DNA from 3 places in the Bradyrhizobium sp. USDA 4473 genome. Region 3 is predicted to be linked to each of the others. Evidence: predicted binding sites of a transcription regulator. Region 3 holds the regulator's gene; each other region holds the start of a gene.
The links. Region 3 encodes PhoB, which activates phosphate uptake and scavenging genes when phosphate is short. Its sites were predicted from a motif close to TGTCATNNANCTGTCAT; they were not measured.

Region 1 (3,252 bases), 6.8 Mb from region 3:
GGCTGTCCTGCATGCGCTTTGCCATCCTGCCGCAGGTCTCGGCCGGATACGCCAGCTACGCGCTGCTGCGCTTCGAGATCAATGTCCGCGAGGCGTCGGTGATGGGTTTCGTCGGCGCCGGCGGCATCGGCCAGGAGCTCGTGGTCGCGATCCGCAAGTTCTATTACTCGGACGTCAGCGCCATCCTCGTCACCATTATCCTCACCGTGTTCATCATCGACATCTCGACCGGCTGGCTGCGCGGCCGGCTGTTCGGCAAGGAGACGCGCCGATGAGCCAGATGCCGAAGCCGGATGCCGCCGAACTCCGTGCGAAATATCCCGACGCCTTCGAGCGGCCGGCATCGGCGCGGCTGGCATTGCCCGCGATGATCGCGGTCGCGTTCGCGATCTTCGTGTTCGGCCTGGTCGATCTCGACTTCTCGCCGTCCAGGCTGATCTCGGGCGTCGGCCAGCTCGGCTGGATCACCATGCTGATGATCCCGCCGAATCCCGGCGCATCATTCCCGCTCTACATGCAGGCGCTCGGCGAGACGCTGTCGATCGCGCTGCTCGGCACCACGCTTGCGGCGCTGTTGGCGCTGCCGGTCAGCCTGCTGGCGGCCCGCAACGTCATCCCCTCGAATTTCATCCGATTCCCGGTGCGGCGCTTCCTGGACACGATCCGCGGCGTCGATACGCTGATCTGGGCGCTGGTCTGGATCAACGTCGTCGGGCTCGGTCCGTTCGCCGGCGTGCTCGCGATCATGGTCTCCGACTTCGGCGCGTTCGGAAAGCTGTTCTCCGAGGCGATCGAGGCGGCCGACCGCAAGCAGGTCGAGGGCATCCGCGCCTCCGGCGGCAATGCGCTGCATGAGATTCGCTTCGGGCTGCTGCCGCAGGTGCTGCCTGTCATCGCCGGACAGGTGCTCTATTTCATCGAGTCGAACACCCGCTCGGCCACCATCATCGGCATCGTCGGCGCCGGCGGCATCGGCCTGCAGCTCGCCGAGCAGATTCGCGTGCTGGAATGGCAGAAGGTGTCGTTCCTGATCCTGATGATCCTGATCGCGGTCGCTGCGATCGACTTCGTCTCGAGCAAGCTGCGCTTCGCCATCATCGGACGGCGAGCGGTGGCGTAGGACTCCACCTCGCCCCGCTCTTGCGGGGAGAGGTCGGATTGCGAAGCAATCCGGGTGAGGGGTGCTTCCCCGTGCTCATATCTGTCGAATTCGCGGAGACAGCCCCTCACCCCAACCCTCTCCCCGCAAGAGCGGGGCGAGAGAGCAGAGCGATCAGCCGTTCTCGACCAGAAACTCGACGCGCTCGGCGGCGAAGCGCGAGCGCTTGGTCACCAGCGGCTGGTCCAGCATGTCGACATCGGTGGCATCGACCACCAGCACCGGCCGTCCCAGCGGCAGGTCGAGCCGCGCCGCATCGGTGGCATCGGCAATCGCGGCGGTGATCCGGGTCGAGGCGCGGTGATAATCCTTCACGCCGTAATGTCCGAGCAGCTTGGTCATCGAGTGGACATTGGCGAACACGCTGCCGGCATCGGGAAATCGCTCGGCGGACAGCCATGTGGTGGAGACGCAGATCGGTGTCCGGTCGGCAAGCCGCACCGCTTCGATCCGGATCAGCGGCGCACCGATCTTCAGGCCCAGCTCACGCGCGATCTCGCGGTTGGCAATATCCTCACCGGCCTCGATCAGCTGGCCACGCGGTTCGTGGCCGCCGGCGCCGACGATCTCCGAGAATCGCGTGCGCGAGCGCAACGGATAGGCGAGGCGCTGGGCTTCGACATAGGTGCCGCTGCCGCGCTCGGCGCGCACCAGTCCGCGCTCCGCCAATGCGGCGAGCGCGCGCCGCACGGTGTGGCGATTGACGCGGTAAGTCTCGGCGATCTCCATCTCGCCGGGCAGCTTTTCGCCCGCGGCAAAGCGGCCGTCAGCGATGCCGCGCTCGATGCCGTCGGCGACCTGCCGCCACAAGGCGACGCCGGAACTTTCCTGCATGCTCATCGCGCGGTGATACCAGAAATCTTCGGTTTGTCACGAAACAGTCATGGCGCTCCGCTATCAAGTTGTCTAGTATCATAGACAACTTGATACAAGCAAGGTTGCCAATGAGTTCGACCGGATCAAACAGCAAGCAGGCCCAGCGCAAGGCTGCGATGACGGTGCTGGCGCACTCCGCGGCTGCGGATATCGCGGGCAGGCTGGCGGCGATCGCAATGCCCGCGCACGAGAACCTCCGTGAACCGGAAAACGGCCTTGTGATGCTGCGCGGACGGATCGGCGGCGACGGCGCGCCGTTCAATCTCGGCGAGGCGACGGTGTCGCGCGCGGCGGTGCGGCTTGCCACCGGCGAGGTCGGCTTCGGCTACACGCTCGGCCGCGATGCAGAGAAGGCGCGGATGATCGCGCTGTGCGACGCCATGGTGCAATCGGCGGCGTTGTCCGGCGAGGTGGAGACCAAGGTGATCGCGCCGCTGCGTGCCGCGATGAATGCTGAACGCGCCCGCAAGGCCGCGGAGACCGCGGCGACGCGGGTCGATTTCTACACGATGGTGCGCGGTGAGGGGTGATGCAATGACGACGATTGCCGAAATGCCCGCAGGCTTTGCCGACAAGGTGCTGTCGGCGCAATCCACCTTCCGTTCCGTGATGGATGCGATGGCGCGTCCAGGCAGCGTGCAGCGCGTCGCAGCAAGCGTCGGGGTGCCCGCCGGCATGATGCGCGGCTCGGCCGCGATCGCGCTGACGCTGTTCGATCACGACACGCCGATCTGGCTCGATGCCGCGATGTCGGCGACGCCGGATGTCGCCCGCTGGCTGAAGTTTCACGCCGGCGCGCCGGTGGTCGGGGATTCCTCGATCGCAAGCTTCGCGCTGATCGGCGATGCCGCGAACCTGCCAGCGCTGGAGCGCTTCGCGCTCGGCAGCAGCGAATATCCGGACCGGTCGACTACGCTGATTCTCCAGGTCGACAGCCTGACCCAGGGGCCGGCCTTCGAGCTGAAAGGGCCCGGCATCGACGGCAGCGCGTTGCTGCAGGCGATGATCAAGCCGCGCGATCTGTTTCAGCGGCTCGCAATCAACGAAGTCCTGTTCCCGCGCGGCATCGATGTCGTGCTGGTCCATGACGACGCCATTGTCGCGATCCCGCGCACCACGCGGCTGATCGCAAGCGGAGTGTGAGCGATGTATGTAGCCGTCAAGGGAGGCGAACGCGCCATCGAGAACGCTCATCGCCTGCTGGCGCATGAGCGGCG
Region 2 (3,252 bases), 930 kb from region 3:
GAATGCCTCGTTGAAGTCCTTGAACACGAAGGTCTTTGCGATCGCCTCGCGTCCGGCGGGCTCCGACCAGCCGGCCAGTTCCCAAAGCGCGGCCTTTCTTGCTTCCGCTGACAGCTTTTCGACCATGGGTACCCTCCCGTTTGGCCCGACCTTAGCCTAACGACCGGCCTCCGGGGCGGGATCCACGCCAAAATTAAGGCCGAAATCGCGTCCTATCGCCGCTGGTAACCATGACGCAGATGTAACATCTGTCCGTTCAGGAATTTGCTACAAATACAGGATGTATGCACGTTGGTAGTTTTACGAGATTGAGCCCCGACGTTTGTTTGCGAGATCGATGACAGACGGCTCCGCCAGCATATCGCCCAAGCCGCCGCGTTCGGCCAAGCGCCGGCTGATGTTCGTTTTGATCGCCGGCGCGCTCGCCATCATCGGCGCGACGGCTGCCGGATATTATTTCGCGGTGCGCCCGGTGACGCTGCGGATCGCGGTCGGCCCAGCGAACAGCGATGACGTCAAGGTCGTGCAGGCGCTGGCCCAGGCCTTCAACAACCAGCAGCACACCCAGGTCAAGCTCCGACCAGTGCAGACCGACGGCGCCACCGCCAGCGCGCAGACGCTGGCCGACGGCAAGGCCGATCTCGCCATCATCCGCGGCGACCTCGAAGTGCCGAAGAATGCGCAGGCGGTCGCGACGTTGCGCAAGAACGTCGTGGTGATGTGGGTGCCGCCCGCCAAGGGCAAGGTCCGGAAGTCTGCCAAAATCACCAAGATCGCGCAGCTTTCCGGCCGCAAGATCGGCGTCGTCGGACGCACCCCGGCCAATGTCAATTTGCTCAAGCTGATCCTGACGCAATATGGCGTCGACCCGATGAAGGTCGAGATCGTGCAATTCCCGGCCAATGAAGCGGCCGAGGCGATCAAGAACCTGAAGGCCGACGCCTATCTCGCGGTCGGCCCGGCCAACAGCAAGATCACGATCGACGCGATCACGGCGTCGGTCAAGGACGGCGGCGAGCCCACCTTCCTCGCGATCGACGCGTCGGAAGCGATCGCGCAAAACCATCCGGCCTATGAGGCTGCGGAAATCCCCGCCGGCTCGCTCGGCTCGGCCGACCGGCCGGACGACGAGGTGAAGACGATCAGCTTCTCGCATCACATCGTCGCACGAAAAGGCCTGTCGGACTCGACCGTCGCGGCCTTCACCCGGCAATTGTTCGCGATCCGGCAATCGCTCAAGAACGACTTCCCGCTCGCCGCCAAGATCGAAACCCCCGACACCGACAAGGACGCCACCATCCCGGTACATCCGGGCGCGGCCGCCTTCGTCGACGGCGAGGAGAAGACCTTCCTCGATCGCTACAGCGATTACATCTGGTGGAGCCTGATGGCATTCTCGGCGATGGGCTCCGCCGGCGCGTGGTTCGCCGGCTATCTCAAGCAGGACGAGCGCAACACCAACACCTCGCAGCGCGAACGCCTACTGGAGATGCTGAAGGCCGCGCGGCAAAGCGATTCGACCGAAGAGCTCGACCAGATGCAGGCCGAAGCCGACGACATCCTGCGCCACACGCTCGACTGCTTCGAGCATGGCGCCATCGAGGAAGGCACCCTGACCGCGTTCAACATCGCGCTAGAGCAGTTCCACAACGCGGTCGCCGACCGCAAGGCCCTGCTACTGAGCATGCCGCAGAATTTGCAACGGACTGCGACGCAGTTCAGGGCGGCGGGGACGGCGTAAGCCATCCACGTTCCTCGCGTGAGGGAATCACCGGCGGCAGGGTTCCCTCCCCCCTTGCGGGACCCGCAAGGGGGAGGGAGCCTGACAGGCGTGCTCACCTTACAAAGGCTGACTCCGATATCTTGCGCGCACCCCTGTAATCTCACCGTCATGGAATTTTTCTAGGTCTTGGCACGCCCGCGGCGCAGTGTCGCTGTGACCTTGAGGAGACCCCATGACGATCCGGTTCTCGCGAAATCTCACCCGCCGACGCTTTCTCTCGACGGCGGCTGCGGCCGGTGCCGGCGTGGTCGCGATGCCTTATCTGTCGCGCGCGGCGGATCGTCCCGTCATCACCCATGGCGTGCAGTCCGGCGATGTCGGCGTCGACAGCGGCGTGGTGTGGGCGCGGGCGGACCGGCCGTCGCAGATGATGGTCGAGGTCGCGACCACCGAATCGTTCAAGGACGCTCGCGCGCTGCCGCCGATCACGGCGCTGCCGGAGAGCGACTTCACCGCAAAGATGCTGCTGGAGAACCTGCCCTCCGGCCAGGACATCTTCTACCGCGTCCGCTTCCGCGACCTCGCCCATATCGACGTGGTCGGCGAGCCCGTGGTCGGCCGCTTCCGCACCGCGCCGAGCGACCGCCGCGACGTCTCCTTCGTATGGGGCGGCGACGTTGCCGGCCAGGGCTGGGGCATCAACCCCGACGACGGTGGCATGATCACCTTCGCCGCGATGAAGAAGCACAACCCGGATTTCCTGCTGCATTCCGGCGACACCATCTACGCCGACGGCGTGATCCCGTCCGAGGTGAAGCTCCCGGACGGCAAGATCTGGAAGAACATCACGATCCCGGAGAAGGCCAAGGTCGCCGAGACGCTCGACGAATACCGCGCCGCGCACAAATACAATTTCCTCGACTCCAATGTGCGCGCCTTCAATGCCGAGGTGCCGATCTTCGTGCAATGGGACGATCACGAGGTGACCAACAACTGGTCGCTGTCGAAGCAGCTGCCGGCGGCCTACAAGGAGCGCGACATCACGGTGCTCGCCGCGCGCGCGGCCAAGGCGTTCCACGAGATGTATCCGATGCGCGAGAGCATCGTCGAACCGGGCCGGGTCTATCGCACCCTGAGCTACGGCCCGCATCTCGACGTGTTCATGCTCGATGAGCGCAGCTATCGCGGCCCCAACGGTCCGAACCTGCAGGAGAGCTACGGTCCCGATGCCTATTTCATCGGGCCGGACCAGATGGCCTGGCTGAAGCGCGCGCTGCTCAACTCGCGCGCCACCTGGAAAGTGATCGCCTCCGACATGCCGCTGTCGTTGATCGTCTATGATGATGCGACCAACAAGAAGGGCTCGGAAGCGTTTGCGCAGGGCGACGGTCCGGCGCGCGGCCGCGAGCTCGAGATCGCCGACATCCTGCGCTTCATCAAGACCGCAGGGATCGTCAACACGGTGTGGCTGACCGCCGACGTGCACTACGCGGCCGCGCACTACTACAATCCGAACAAGGCCCAGTTCC
Region 3 (3,252 bases):
CAGCAGCAGCGGCTGTGCATCGCGCGCACCGTGGCGGTGCGTCCCGAGGTGATCCTGTTCGACGAACCGTGCTCGGCGCTCGATCCGATCTCCACCGCCAAGGTCGAGGAGCTGATCCAGGAGCTCTCCGAGGATTACACGATCGCGATCGTCACCCACAACATGCAGCAGGCGGCGCGCGTCTCCGACAAGACCGCCTTCATGTATCTCGGCGAGCTGATCGAGTTCGACGACACCAACAAGATCTTCACCTCGCCGAGCGATCGACGCACCCAGGACTACATCACCGGCCGGTTCGGCTGACCGGGCTGAGGAGACAGATGATGGCTTCTGAACACACCGCCAAGGCATTCGACAGCGACCTGCAGGAGTTGACCCGCCTGGTCGCCGAGATGGGCGGCCTCGTCGAGCGGATGATCACCGAGTCGGTCGACGCGCTGATCCGGCGCGACGTCGCGCTCGGCAAGCGCGTGGTCGCCGCCGATATCGAGATCGACAATCTGCAGCGCGTCATCGAAGAGCGCGCGGTGCTGACGATCGCGCGGCGCCAGCCGATGGCGATCGATCTGCGCGAGATCGTCAGCGCGATGCGCGTCGCCACCGACCTCGAGCGGATCGGCGACCTCGCCAAGAACATGGGCAAGCGCGTCGCGGCGCTGGAGAGCGATTTCCAGCCGCTGAAGCTGATCCGCGGCCTGGAGCACATGACCGACCTCGTGCTGTCGCAGGTCAAGTCGGTGCTCGACGCCTATGCCGCGCACGATCTGCCGGCGGCGATGAACGTCTGGAAGGGCGACGAGGAGGTCGATGCGATCTGCACCTCGCTGTTCCGCGAGCTGCTCACCTACATGATGGAAGATCCGCGCAACATCTCGTTCTGCATCCATCTGATGTTCTGCGCCAAGAACATCGAGCGGATCGGCGATCACGCCACCAACATCGCCGAGACTGTGTTCTACATGATCGAAGGCCAGCAGATCACCGACAAGCGCCCGAAGGGCGACATGACCAATTTTGCCACCACTGTGCCGGGTAACTAGGACATCATCCGCACGCGCGGAACCGGATTGTCTTCGACAAGTCGTTTCCGCGGGGATTATGCTCAAGAAGCTAAGTGTTTCGGTTTGCGTCTGGGCAACAGATCACCACAGAGAAAGAACTTAGACCGATGAGCGCACGCATTCTGGTAGTCGAAGACGAGGAAGCGCTAACGACGCTGTTGCGCTACAACCTCGATGCGGAAGGCTACGATGTCGAAACGGTGGGGCGCGGCGACGATGCCGATACCCGCCTCAAGGAGCGCGTTCCCGACCTCGTGGTCCTCGACTGGATGCTGCCGGGCCTGTCCGGCATCGAGCTGTGCCGCCGCCTGCGGGCGCGGCCCGAGACCAAGCAGCTTCCGATCATCATGCTGACCGCGCGCGGCGAGGAGAGCGAGCGGGTGCGCGGTCTGGCCACCGGCGCCGACGATTACATCGTCAAGCCGTTCTCGGTGCCGGAGCTCCTGGCGCGGGTGAAGGGCCTGCTGCGCCGCGCGAGCCCGGAGCGGCTCGCCACCGTCCTGACCTATGGCGACATCGAGCTCGACCGCGAGAAGCGCCGCGTCGCGCGCTCGGGCCGTCCGATCGATCTCGGGCCGACCGAGTATCGGCTGCTCGAATTCTTCCTTGAGCATCCCGGCCGCGTGTTCAGCCGCGAGCAGCTGCTCGACAGCGTCTGGGGCCGCGACATCTACATCGATGAGCGCACCGTCGACGTCCATATCGGCCGCCTGCGCAAGCTGCTCAATCCGGGCCGCGAGCAGGATCCGATCCGCACCGTGCGCGGCGCCGGCTACGCGCTCGACGACCGCTTCGCGAAAGCCGAGCCGCAGCCGTAAGTCGCCTTTCCGGCGAGAGCCGTCATCGTCATTGCGAGCGGAGCGAAGCAATCCATCGCGCCACGAGCGGCGGCTCGTTATCGCGTGAGGTGAGCACACTGTCCGGCTCCCTCCCTCCTTGCGGGGGAGGGTGGGGAGGGGCGCGTGTGCTCACCTTACGTCGCGCAGTGCGCTTGACCTGGGCTATGTGCCCTTGATGTTCATTCGCTCACAAAAAATCCCCGCTTGTGCGGGGATTTGTTTTTCAGGTCTTCCGTAGTTTTCCCGAGGGCTACTTGATCTGCGGCTTCGCCGACGGCCGGCGGCGATCGGCGGCGGGCTGGTAGGCGACGCGGGAATGATGCGCGCAATAGGGCAGGCCGGCGAGCGCCTTGCCGCCGCAGAAGAAGAATTCCGGGCTCGAGGGATCGCCGACCGGCCAGTGACAGGTGGCCTCGTTGAGTTCGAGCAGCGACAGCCGCTGGCTCATCGGCACCACGTTGTCGAACGAGATCGGATCGGGCTCCATCTCGACCTCGAAGGCGTGCGCGAGCGCGGTGTTGCCGCGCGAGACCGGGCGCGCCACTCGCATCATGTGCTGGGCGGGGCGCGCCTTGCGCTGCCGCGGCGCCGCCGTGGAGGGTGCCTTGGCGCGGCCGGAGAGGCCGAGCCGGTGCACTTTGCCGATCACGGCGTTTCGCGTCACATTGCCAAGTTCCGCTGCGATCTGGCTGGCCGAAAGGCCAGACTCCCAGAGCTTCTTCAGCTGCTCGACGCGATCGTCGGACCAGGTCAATACCGTCATCGCATTCTTCCTTTCGCATGGCGCCGGCCAGTCATTGGAGCGGCGCTGCGAGCCAAATCTGGACAAATATCCCTGCGGCCAGAATCCCTTAGCCCTCGCCGGGCGCGGTGTTGCGCCCGAACGTTTACGCGAGACACAAAGGCTACTTAGAGGGTCCAGTACTGCCGCACGAGATGTCGTACCCGACAGGCCAAACGCTACAATATGGCGTGACTCTGGCGCAAGAGTCCGCGGCCGTGCGTCCACATGTTCCGACAAAGTTAAGCATTGCTGTGAGGCTTTTCCACCGCACCGGAATGCTCCGGATTGCGCTCGTTCGGCAGCGCAGGAAGCCCGGCAAAGGACCGGCTCCTGGCGATTGACACGGACCCGCCGCAGCATAGAATGTTGCCCACGTGCCGCCCGCAAAGGCGGCCGTTTTGTTTTCCGAAGCTGGCCGTTGCTGCGCTGGCGTCAAGGCGCGCGGCAATTGTCGGCTTCAAACCGGCAGTGAACGCCATGACCAACGCCTCGTCGCATCTGCTTCCCGTCTTCGCCAGGGTCGATCTCGGCTTCGAGCGCGGTGAGGGCGCCTGGCTGATCGCAACCA

Region 1: phnF (phosphonate metabolism transcriptional regulator PhnF) is a predicted target of PhoB. The motif match lies at 2,028-2,044, and genes of this name have one in related genera.
Region 2: ACVW17_RS08350 (alkaline phosphatase D family protein) is a predicted target of PhoB. The motif match lies at 1,877-1,893, and genes of this name have one in related genera.

The regions. Positions count from the first base shown of each region.
Region 1 is NZ_JBSSGE010000001.1:7,658,089-7,661,340, reverse strand. It holds gene phnE (phosphonate ABC transporter, permease protein PhnE) at 1-275, shown strand, start outside; gene phnE (phosphonate ABC transporter, permease protein PhnE) at 272-1,120, shown strand; gene phnF (phosphonate metabolism transcriptional regulator PhnF) at 1,274-1,999, opposite strand; gene phnG (phosphonate C-P lyase system protein PhnG) at 2,104-2,565, shown strand; gene phnH (phosphonate C-P lyase system protein PhnH) at 2,570-3,178, shown strand; gene ACVW17_RS35850 (carbon-phosphorus lyase complex subunit PhnI) at 3,182-3,252, shown strand, end outside.
Region 2 is NZ_JBSSGE010000001.1:1,783,782-1,787,033, reverse strand. It holds gene ACVW17_RS08360 (4a-hydroxytetrahydrobiopterin dehydratase) at 1-126, opposite strand, end outside; gene ACVW17_RS08355 (TAXI family TRAP transporter solute-binding subunit) at 338-1,741, shown strand; gene ACVW17_RS08350 (alkaline phosphatase D family protein) at 1,956-3,252, shown strand, end outside.
Region 3 is NZ_JBSSGE010000001.1:849,877-853,128, reverse strand. It holds gene pstB (phosphate ABC transporter ATP-binding protein PstB) at 1-303, shown strand, start outside; gene phoU (phosphate signaling complex protein PhoU) at 324-1,040, shown strand; gene phoB (phosphate regulon transcriptional regulator PhoB) at 1,169-1,879, shown strand; gene ACVW17_RS03990 (GcrA family cell cycle regulator) at 2,151-2,663, opposite strand; gene ACVW17_RS03985 (hypothetical protein) at 2,924-3,163, opposite strand; gene ACVW17_RS03980 (acetylornithine transaminase) at 3,162-3,252, shown strand, end outside.